3 regions of the Bradyrhizobium sp. USDA 4341 genome follow, and region 1 is predicted to be linked to each of the others. Evidence: predicted binding sites of a transcription regulator. Region 1 holds the regulator's gene; each other region holds the start of a gene.
The links. Region 1 encodes PhoB, which activates phosphate uptake and scavenging genes when phosphate is short. Its sites were predicted from a motif close to TGTCATNNANCTGTCAT; they were not measured.

Region 1 (3,194 bases):
AGGTCAAGGATAAGCTGAACGCCTCCGGCCTGTCGCTCTCCGGCGGCCAGCAGCAGCGCCTGTGCATCGCGCGCACCGTGGCGGTGCGGCCCGAGGTGATCCTGTTCGACGAGCCGTGCTCGGCGCTCGATCCGATCTCGACCGCCAAGGTCGAGGAGCTGATCCAGGAACTCTCCGAGGACTATACGATCGCGATCGTCACCCACAACATGCAGCAGGCGGCGCGCGTCTCCGACAAGACCGCCTTCATGTATCTCGGTGAGCTGATCGAGTTCGACGACACCAACAAGATATTCACCTCGCCGAGCGATCGACGCACCCAGGACTACATCACCGGCCGGTTCGGCTAGCGCATGATCCGCAAAAGTGGGCACCGGTTTTTCGATCGGATCGTGCGAAACTGAGGACACCAAATCATGATCCCCGGGATCATGAGGGAGACAAGCGATGGCTTCTGAACATACCGCCAAGGCATTCGACAGCGACCTGCAGGAGTTGACCCGCCTGGTCGCCGAGATGGGCGGCCTCGTCGAGCGGATGATCACCGAGTCGGTCGACGCGCTGATCCGTCGCGACGTCGCGCTCGGCAAGCGCGTGGTCGCCGCCGACATCGAGATCGACAATCTGCAGCGCGTCATCGAAGAGCGCGCGGTGCTGACGATCGCCCGCCGCCAGCCGATGGCGATTGACCTGCGCGAAATCGTCAGCGCGATGCGCGTGGCCACCGACCTCGAGCGGATCGGCGACCTCGCCAAGAACATGGGCAAGCGCGTCGCGGCGCTGGAAAGCGATTTCCAGCCGCTAAAGCTGATCCGCGGCCTTGAGCACATGACCGACCTCGTGCTGTCGCAGGTCAAGTCGGTGCTCGACGCCTATGCCGCGCACGATCTGCCGGCGGCGATGAACGTCTGGAAGGGCGACGAGGAGGTCGATGCGATCTGCACCTCGCTGTTCCGCGAGCTGCTGACCTACATGATGGAGGATCCGCGCAACATCTCGTTCTGCATCCATCTGATGTTCTGCGCCAAGAACATCGAGCGGATCGGCGATCATGCCACCAATATCGCCGAGACCGTGTTCTATATGATCGAGGGCCAGCAGATCACCGACAAGCGCCCGAAGGGCGACATGACCAACTTTGCCACCACGGTGCCGGGTACCTAGGACATGATCCGCAGGCGCGGAGCCGGATTGTCTTCACGACAAGTCGCTTCCGCGGGGATTATGCTCAGGAAAGTAAGCGTTTCGGTTTGCGTCTGGGCAACGGATCATCACAGAGAGAGAACTTAAACCGATGAGCGCACGCATTCTGGTAGTCGAAGACGAGGAAGCGCTGACGACACTGTTGCGCTACAACCTCGATGCGGAAGGCTACGATGTCGAAACGGTCGGGCGCGGCGACGATGCCGACACCCGCCTGAAGGAGCGCGTTCCCGACCTCGTGGTACTGGACTGGATGCTGCCGGGCCTGTCCGGCATCGAGCTGTGCCGGCGCCTGCGGGCGCGGCCCGAGACCAAGCAGCTTCCGATCATCATGCTGACCGCGCGCGGCGAGGAGAGCGAGCGCGTGCGCGGGCTTGCCACCGGCGCCGACGACTACATCGTCAAGCCGTTCTCGGTGCCCGAATTGCTGGCACGGGTGAAGGGCCTGCTGCGCCGCGCGAGCCCGGAGCGGCTTGCGACCGTGCTGACCTATGGCGACATCGAGCTCGACCGCGAGAAGCGCCGCGTGGCGCGCTCGGGACGTCCGATCGATCTCGGTCCGACCGAGTATCGGCTGCTCGAATTCTTCCTCGAGCATCCCGGCCGCGTGTTCAGCCGCGAGCAACTGCTCGACAGCGTCTGGGGCCGCGACATCTATATCGATGAGCGGACCGTCGACGTGCATATCGGCCGCCTGCGCAAGCTGCTCAATCCGGGCCGCGAGCAGGATCCGATCCGCACCGTGCGCGGCGCCGGCTATGCGCTCGACGACCGCTTCGCGAAGGCCGAGCCACAGCCGTAAGGCCGTGCAGTAGTCATAGGCCGCAACACGCCGTCGTCCCGGCCTAGTGCGCAATTGCGCACGGGAGCCGGGACCCATACGCCGCGGCCGTCGCAATGGGCAAGCGGCCAGACGACTTTCTAACAACACCCATTCGTGGTTATGGGTCCCGGGTTTCGCCGGGACGACGCCGGTTTGTAGTGCGTTCTCCGCTTCAAGCACCGCCCCGGATTTCGCTTCGCTCCATCCGGGCTACGATCACACAAAAAAATCCCCGCTTTCGCGGGGATTTGTTTTTGCAGTCCAGGCTGGTTTCCCGAGTGCTACTTGATCTGTGGCTTCGCCGACGGCCGGCGGCGATCGTTGGCGGGCTGGTAGGCGACGCGTGAGTGATGCGCGCAATAGGGCAGGCCGGCGAGCGCCTTGCCGCCGCAGAAGAAGAATTCCGGGCTCGAGGGATCTCCGACCGGCCAGTGGCAGGTGGCCTCGTTGAGTTCGAGCAGCGACAGCCGCTGGCTCATCGGCACCACGTTGTCGAAGGAGATCGGATCGGGCTCCATCTCGACCTCGAAGGCGTGCGCAAGCGCGGTGTTGCCGCGCGAGACCGGGCGCGCCACCCGCATCATGTGCTGGGCTGGGCGGGCCTTGCGCTGCCGCGGCGCGGCCGTTGAGGGGGCCTTGGCGCGGCCGGAGAGGCCGAGCCGATGCACTTTGCCGATCACGGCGTTTCGCGTCACATTGCCAAGTTCCGCCGCGATCTGGCTGGCCGAGAGGCCGGATTCCCAGAGCTTCTTCAGCTGCTCGACGCGATCGTCGGACCAGGTCAATACAGTCATCGCATTCTTCCTTTCGCATGGCGCCGGCCAGTCATCGGAGCGGCGCTGCGAGCCAATCTGGACAAATATCCCTGCGGCCAGAATCCCTTAGCCCTCGCCGGGCACGGTGTTGCGCCCGAACGTTTACACGAGACACGAAGGCTACTTAGAGGGTCCAGTACTGCCGCACGAGATGTCGTACCCGACAGGCCAAACGCTACAATATGGCGTGACTCTGGCGCAAGAGTCCGCGGCCGTGCGTCCACATGTTCCCACAAAGTTAAGCATTGCTATGAGGCTTTTCCACCGCACGGGAATGCTCCGGATTGCGCCGGTTTCGCATTGCAGGAAGGCCGGCAAAGGCCGGCTCCTGGCGATTGACACTTACCGGCCGC
Region 2 (3,194 bases), 4.5 Mb from region 1:
TGGAAGCTCGTCGTGAACGGCACGCCGCGCTTGCGGCAATAGCGGCGGACCGACAGCCCGATCGGGCCTTCGGTCGCGATATGGATGCTGTCGGGCCTGGCCGCCTCGATCAGACTGGCGACCTTGGCCTGATACGGCAGCGCCAGCCGGAGATCGCGATAGCTCGGCATCGCGAAGGTGCGGAACTCGTCCGGCGTCAGGAAGCTCACCTCGACGCCGAGCGATTTCGCCGCCTGTGCCATCATGGTCAGCGTGCGGACAACCCCGTTGACCTGGGGATGCCACGCATCGGTCGCGACCAGGATATGCGTCATGCAGCGCGTGCCGTCACTCGCGGAACTGGCGCGATCCGGCGCACCGGGTCGGTCCAGGTGATGATCTCGAAATGGCCGTCCTCATGCTCGGCGAGCGCCGTGCAGCTCTCCACCCAGTCGCCGCAATTCATGTAGCGGATGCCGTGCTCGTCATGAATCGTCGCGTAATGGATGTGGCCGCAGATCACGCCGTCGCAGCCGTGGCGCCGCGCCTCGCCGGCCAGCGTCGCCTCGAACGCGCCGATATAGTTCACCGCCTTCTTGACCTTCAGCTTGGCCCATTGCGACAGCGACCAGTACGGCACGCCGAACATCTTGCGGAAGAAGTTGACGAAGCGATTCATCTGGATCGCGAAGTCGTAGGCCTTGTCGCCGAGATGGGCGAGCCAGCGCGCATTCTGCACCACGAGATCGAAGATGTCGCCGTGGATCACGAGGTAGCGCTTGCCGTCGGCACCGGTGTGAACGGTGTTCTCCACCACGTCGATGCCGCCGAAATGCGTGCCGTAATATTTGCGCAGGAACTCGTCGTGGTTGCCCGGGACGTAGATCACCTTGGCGCCCTTGCGCGCCTTGCGCAGCATCTTCTGCACGAAATCGTTGTGGGTCTGCGGCCAGTACCAGTTCGACTTCAGCGCCCAGCCGTCAACGATATCACCAACGAGGTAGATCGTGTCGGCATCGTGAGAGCGGAGGAAGTCCAGCAGGCGGTCGGCTTGCGAACCGCGGGCTCCGAGATGAACGTCGGAGATAAACAAAGTGCGAAAGCGCCGCTCGGGGCTTTCTTCACTCAAGGAGTCACTTCCCATGCCTGTGCACCTAACAGATTCCTGTGACAAGGCGATGACGATCCCCGCGACCCAAGGCCTCACTAACAGTTAACGAGAATCAGCAGCACGCCCCTCCAGTGCGGATAACAGCGGCGTGCGACAATCTGGCGACATGGATGGACGCGGTTGTGCGGAACAGGCGTTGTGTTGCCTGCATATCGCAGAGGAACAACGCGTATTCGAAGAGGCGATGGTGCGTAGCCCGGATGAAGCGGAGCGCAATCCGGGGTCTTGCGTCCGCGGATGATCTGTTCCCGGATTTCGCGGAGCCTGTCATCGGGCGCGCATTCGCGCGACCCGTTGGCTTCATCCGGGCTACGATAGCTTCAGTAATATTTGTGGAAGTGATGCACCGGCCCGTGGCCGCGTCCGACGGCGAAGCGATCGGCGGCGGCGATCGCTTCGGTAATCCAGGCCTTGGCGTTGCGCACGGCGGTCTCCATCGCCTCGCCCTTTGCGAGTCCTGCCGCGATCGCCGATGACAGCGAGCAGCCGGTGCCGTGCGTGTTCGATGTCGCGATGCGCGGCGCCGCGAGCGCGATGCTGCGCTCGCCGTCGATCAGATAGTCGATGCTCTCCGCGCCGTGCCCATGGCCGCCCTTGACCAGCACCGCGCGACATCCCATCGCCAGCAATTGCCGGCCCTGTCGCGCGACGTCGGCCTCGCTCGATGCGACCGGCTCGTTGAGCAGCGCCGCCACTTCCGGCAGGTTCGGCGTGATCAGCGAGGCGAGCGGAAACAGCATGGTCTTCAGCGCATCGACGGCCTCGGCTGCCAGCAGCCGATCGCCTGAGGTTGCGACCATCACCGGATCGAGCACGACATGGCGCGGCGCCCAGCGCTTCAGCCCGTCGGCAATCGCCACGATGGTCTCGGCCTGCGCCACCATGCCGATCTTGACAGCGCCGACGTCGAGGTCGGAGAACACCGCATCGATCTGGGCCGTGACGAACGCCGCGGGCACCGGATGGATGCCGCTGACCCCCGCGGTGTTCTGCGCGGTCAGCGCCGTGATGGCGGAGGCGCCATAGACCCCGAGCGCGGCAAAGCTCTTGAGGTCGGCCTGGATGCCCGCCCCGCCCGAGGAATCCGAGCCGGCAATGGTGAGCGCGACCGGCGTCATCTCGCGGGACCGGCGGTTGATTGAAATGAGATCATTACGAACGAGATCATGGCCTGTCCTAGCCCGGCCGCCCATTGGCAGCAAGTTCGCCTGACTTTACCGCGAGTTGGCGTTGCCTTGACCCTTGCCTTGGCCGCCGGTTTTTGGCCTATAGTCACGGAAATCCCCGGAGACGACTTTGATGGTTCCTTTCTTCGTCCAGATCAAATGCAAGCTCGGCCAGTCCTACACGGTCGCCAATGCGCTGGCGGAAGCCGAGATTGCGTCCGAGATCTACTCCACCGCGGGCAATTACGATCTGCTGGTCAAGTTCTACGTCGACCACGACACCGACATCGGCCATTTCATCAACGAGAAGGTTCAGGTGATCCCGGGCATCCAGGACACCCTCACCATCATCACCTTCAAGGCGTTCGGCGCGAAGTAGACTGCTAGCTCACTTTTCATCCTGGCGGCATGACCAGGCAAGAGTGCGCAACTACATCGGCCGCATCTTGATGCGAGCCTCTCAGGACTGCTTCTCCTTCTTCACCGGCTTCGGCGGTCCCTCGACCGGCGGCAGCGACTTGATGTAGTCGGCGATCGCGTCGCGGTCGCTCGACGAGAGCTGCGAGGTGTTGCGGATCACGCGCACCATCGATCCGCCGGCACTATCGCCGTCCGGCGTCTGTCCGCTCTCGAGGAAATAGGCGATGTCCTTCGCGCTCCAGTCGGCGATCCCCCGCGGCGTGATGTTGGGCACCCAGCCTTCGCCTTCGGGATTCGGGCCACCGGCGAAGCGTTGCGAGCTGACGATGCCGCCGAGGAAATTGCGCGGGCTGTGACACTCGGCGCAATGGCCGAAGCTGTTGACGAGATAGGCGCCGCGATACCAATGCGCCGAGCGGCTCGCATCCGCGACGAACGGCTTGCCGTCCATGAACAGG
Region 3 (3,194 bases), 3.3 Mb from region 1:
GCGATCCTGAAGGCGATCGAGCTCAACGGCGCCGCCATCGAGATGAACAAGACCGCGTTCTCGTGGGGGCGGCTCGCCGCGCATGATCTGCAGCGCGTGGTCAGCGCCGCGCGCTTCAAGAACGCAGGCGCCGCACCGGCCAAGAAGACGCTCGATGAGGCGATTGCGTTCCGCGCCAAGTTCCTCACCGACTATCAGGACGCGGCCTACGGCAAGCGCTATCTCGACGACGTCGCGCGCGTCCGCTCCGCCGAAGCCGCGGCAGCGCCGGGCTCGCAGGACCTGACCGAAGCCTTCGCAAAGGGCCTGTTCAAGCTGATGGCCTACAAGGACGAATACGAAGTGGCGCGGCTCTATTCGGACGGCGAGTTCAGCAAGGCGCTGAGGGAGCAGTTCGAGGGCAATTCCGGTCTGAAGGTCCTGCTGGCGCCGCCGCTACTGGCGCAGCGCGATCCCGTCACCGGGCGCTTGCAGAAGCGCGAGTTCGGGCCGTGGATCTTCAAGGCGTTCGGCCTGCTGGCGGGGCTGAAGGGCCTGCGCGGCACCGCGCTCGACATCTTCGGCTACACCGCCGAGCGCAAGATGGAGCGCGCGCTGCCGGTGGAGTATGCGGCGATGATCCTGCGTCACCTCGACGGCAAGAGGCCGCTCGATTTGCCGCGCCTAGTGGCGCTGGCGAAGGCTGCGGACCTCGTGCGCGGCTACGGCCACATCAAGGAAGGCAACGTCGCCCGCTACCGCACCGAATGCGCGCGGCTGGAGCGTGCGATCGGCCAGCCGCTGGCACAGGCGGCGGAGTAGGCTGGAGCGTATTCGAGCGAAGTGCCTACCGGTTCGCGTGAAGAAAACGCGTCAAAACAAGAACCTAGAAACCCGTTCCGATACCATCGGAACGGCGCTCCAGGTGGCGGGCAGCGGAACTTTCCACGACCGCCTTGGTTGACCGGTAACCCTGCCCGTAAGCCGTGGCTGGATTCGCGCGGCCGGGCTCCTACATGATGGCTGTTCTGTTCGAGTGATTTCAGGAGGCCCTTTGATGGTCCTGAAAAGCGCTTTTGTTGCAACTGTTTGCACCGCGTGCCTGGCGTTGGGTGGCGTGGCGTTGGCTGACGACTATCGCCCAAGCGAGTTCTTCAGCCTCGATCTCTCGCGGGCCGTGCTGTCGCCGAAGCCGCTTGGCCCGCCGGCGCAGTTCGAGCCGGTTCCGGTCGAGGCGAAGACCGACCACGGACCTGATCAGCGCGCCAGTGTCGAACCGAAGGTCGAGCAGCCGAAAGTCGAGTCGCAGAAGGCCGTGCGGACAAGCAGGGTAACGGCACCGCATGAACGCAAGCGCGCAGTGGCGCAGGTTCCCGCCCGCGCCAAGCTCGCGCGGCGCCATTCGAATCCGCTCGACGCGGAAGCCCGCGACACCAGGATCCAGACCTGGCCATGCCGCACCGGCGGCATCTGCAACTGGCAGCGGTGAGAGTGCCCGCCGCGCCTGTGCTCTCTCGAAGTGCGCCAATCCCAAACCCGTCATCCTGAGGAGCGCGCTCTTGCGCGCGTCTCGAAGGATCGACGGCCCGTCTTTGGCCGATTCATCCTTCGAGGCTCGCTCCGCTCGCGCCTCAGGATGACGGGATTAGCATCGAGTGCTCGGCGTTCTGCGCTGTTCCGATCTCCATATCTCCCGAGTCATCCCGCCGTCGCAAAACCGTCGGCGTAGAGTCAAGAAACCGTAAGGGCGGAGTCAAACAGCGCAGGCAAAACCTTCGTTGCGATTCGACGAAGGTTACTCGATGCCGACAGCGATCTCCGCGAGGGGGCGAGGCCTGACAAGGCGCCAGCTTCTGGTGCGCTCGGCATCGACGGCCGCGCTGGCAGGATTGGGCGCGCTGACAAAGCCCTATCTGAGCCGCGCCGCAGATCGGCCCGCGATCGCGGGCATCCAGTCCGGCGACGTCGCCAGCGATTCCGCTGTGATCTGGGCCCGCGCTGATCGCGCCGCGCGGATGCGCATCGAATGCGCCGCGGTCGAAAGCTTCGCCACCATCCTGCGCACAGCGTCGGCCGACGCGCTGCCCGAGCGCGACTTCACCGCAAAACTGCTGCTCGACGGCCTGCCGCCGGGTCAGGACCTGTTCTATCGTATCCATTTCGAGGATCGCGACGGGATACCCGGCGAAAGCCGCATCGGGCATTTCCGCACCGCGCCGGTCGACCGCCGCTCGGTCTGTTTCGTCTGGTCCGGCGACGTCGTGGGGCAGGGCTGGGGCATCGATCCCGCGCGCGGCGGCCTGCGCAGCTACCGCACCATGCTGAACGAGCGCCCGGATTTCTTCATCCACTCCGGCGATCACATCTATGCGGATTGCACGGTGCCGTCGGAGCAGACCTTGCCGAACGGCGAGGTCTGGCGCAACATCGTCACCGAGGAGAAATCGGTGGTCGCGCACAGCCTCGACGAGTTTCGCGGCAACTACAAATACAACTGGCTCGACGAGAATTTCCGCGCCTTCCATGCCGAGGTGCCGATGTTCGCGCAGTGGGACGACCATGAGGTGGCCGACGACTGGTCGCCAGTCGGCACCGCCGATGCGACCGGCTACGATACCGACGGCACCTCGCGCCTGGTGGCGCGGGCGCGGCGCGCCTTCCATGAATTCATGCCGATGCGGCTGATGCCGGATCGCGACGGCCGGGTCTATCGCAAGATCGCCTACGGGCCGCTGCTCGACGTCTTCATCATCGACATGCGCTCCTATCGCGATTCCAGCTGGAACAAGCAGGGCGATCCGGACCAGGCGTTCATCCTCGGCGAGAGCCAGCTCGCCTGGTTGAAGCGGGAACTGGTGGCGTCGGATGCGACCTGGAAGGTGATCGCTGCGGATCTGCCGATCGGCCTCGTCAGCCTGGACGCCGTCGCGCTTGGCGACGGCCCGCCGGAGCGGCGCGAGCACGAGATCGCCGATCTCTTGTCCTTCATGAAGCGCGCCGGCATCCGCAACACGGTGTGGCTCACCGCCGACATGCACTACACCGCCGCGCATCATTATGATCCGAACCGCGCCGTGTTTCAGGAGTTCGAGCCGTTCTGGGAATTCGTCTCCGGCCCGCTGCATGCCGGCACCTGGTCGCCGGGCGAGCTCGACAACACCTTTGGGCCGAAGGCGATGTACCAGAAGGGCTGCTCGGCCGAGCAGGGCGACAAT

Region 2: a site for PhoB is predicted at 1,147-1,163, ahead of ACVIGB_RS14850 (UDP-2,3-diacylglucosamine diphosphatase). Genes of this name have one in related genera too.
Region 3: a site for PhoB is predicted at 1,676-1,692, ahead of ACVIGB_RS20335 (alkaline phosphatase D family protein). Genes of this name have one in related genera too.

What each region holds. Positions count from the first base shown of each region.
Region 1 is NZ_JBSSGO010000002.1:6,314,969-6,318,162, forward strand. Features, by position in the region: gene pstB (phosphate ABC transporter ATP-binding protein PstB) at 1-350, shown strand, start outside; gene phoU (phosphate signaling complex protein PhoU) at 448-1,164, shown strand; gene phoB (phosphate regulon transcriptional regulator PhoB) at 1,295-2,005, shown strand; gene ACVIGB_RS35955 (GcrA family cell cycle regulator) at 2,308-2,820, opposite strand.
Region 2 is NZ_JBSSGO010000002.1:1,853,916-1,857,109, forward strand. Features, by position in the region: gene ACVIGB_RS14845 (glycosyltransferase family 4 protein) at 1-314, opposite strand, end outside; gene ACVIGB_RS14850 (UDP-2,3-diacylglucosamine diphosphatase) at 311-1,123, opposite strand; gene thiD (bifunctional hydroxymethylpyrimidine kinase/phosphomethylpyrimidine kinase) at 1,471-2,268, opposite strand; gene ACVIGB_RS14860 (Lrp/AsnC ligand binding domain-containing protein) at 2,450-2,695, shown strand; gene ACVIGB_RS14865 (c-type cytochrome) at 2,777-3,194, opposite strand, start outside.
Region 3 is NZ_JBSSGO010000002.1:3,019,307-3,022,500, reverse strand. Features, by position in the region: gene ACVIGB_RS20345 (indolepyruvate ferredoxin oxidoreductase family protein) at 1-801, shown strand, start outside; gene ACVIGB_RS20340 (hypothetical protein) at 1,037-1,468, shown strand; gene ACVIGB_RS20335 (alkaline phosphatase D family protein) at 1,782-3,194, shown strand, end outside.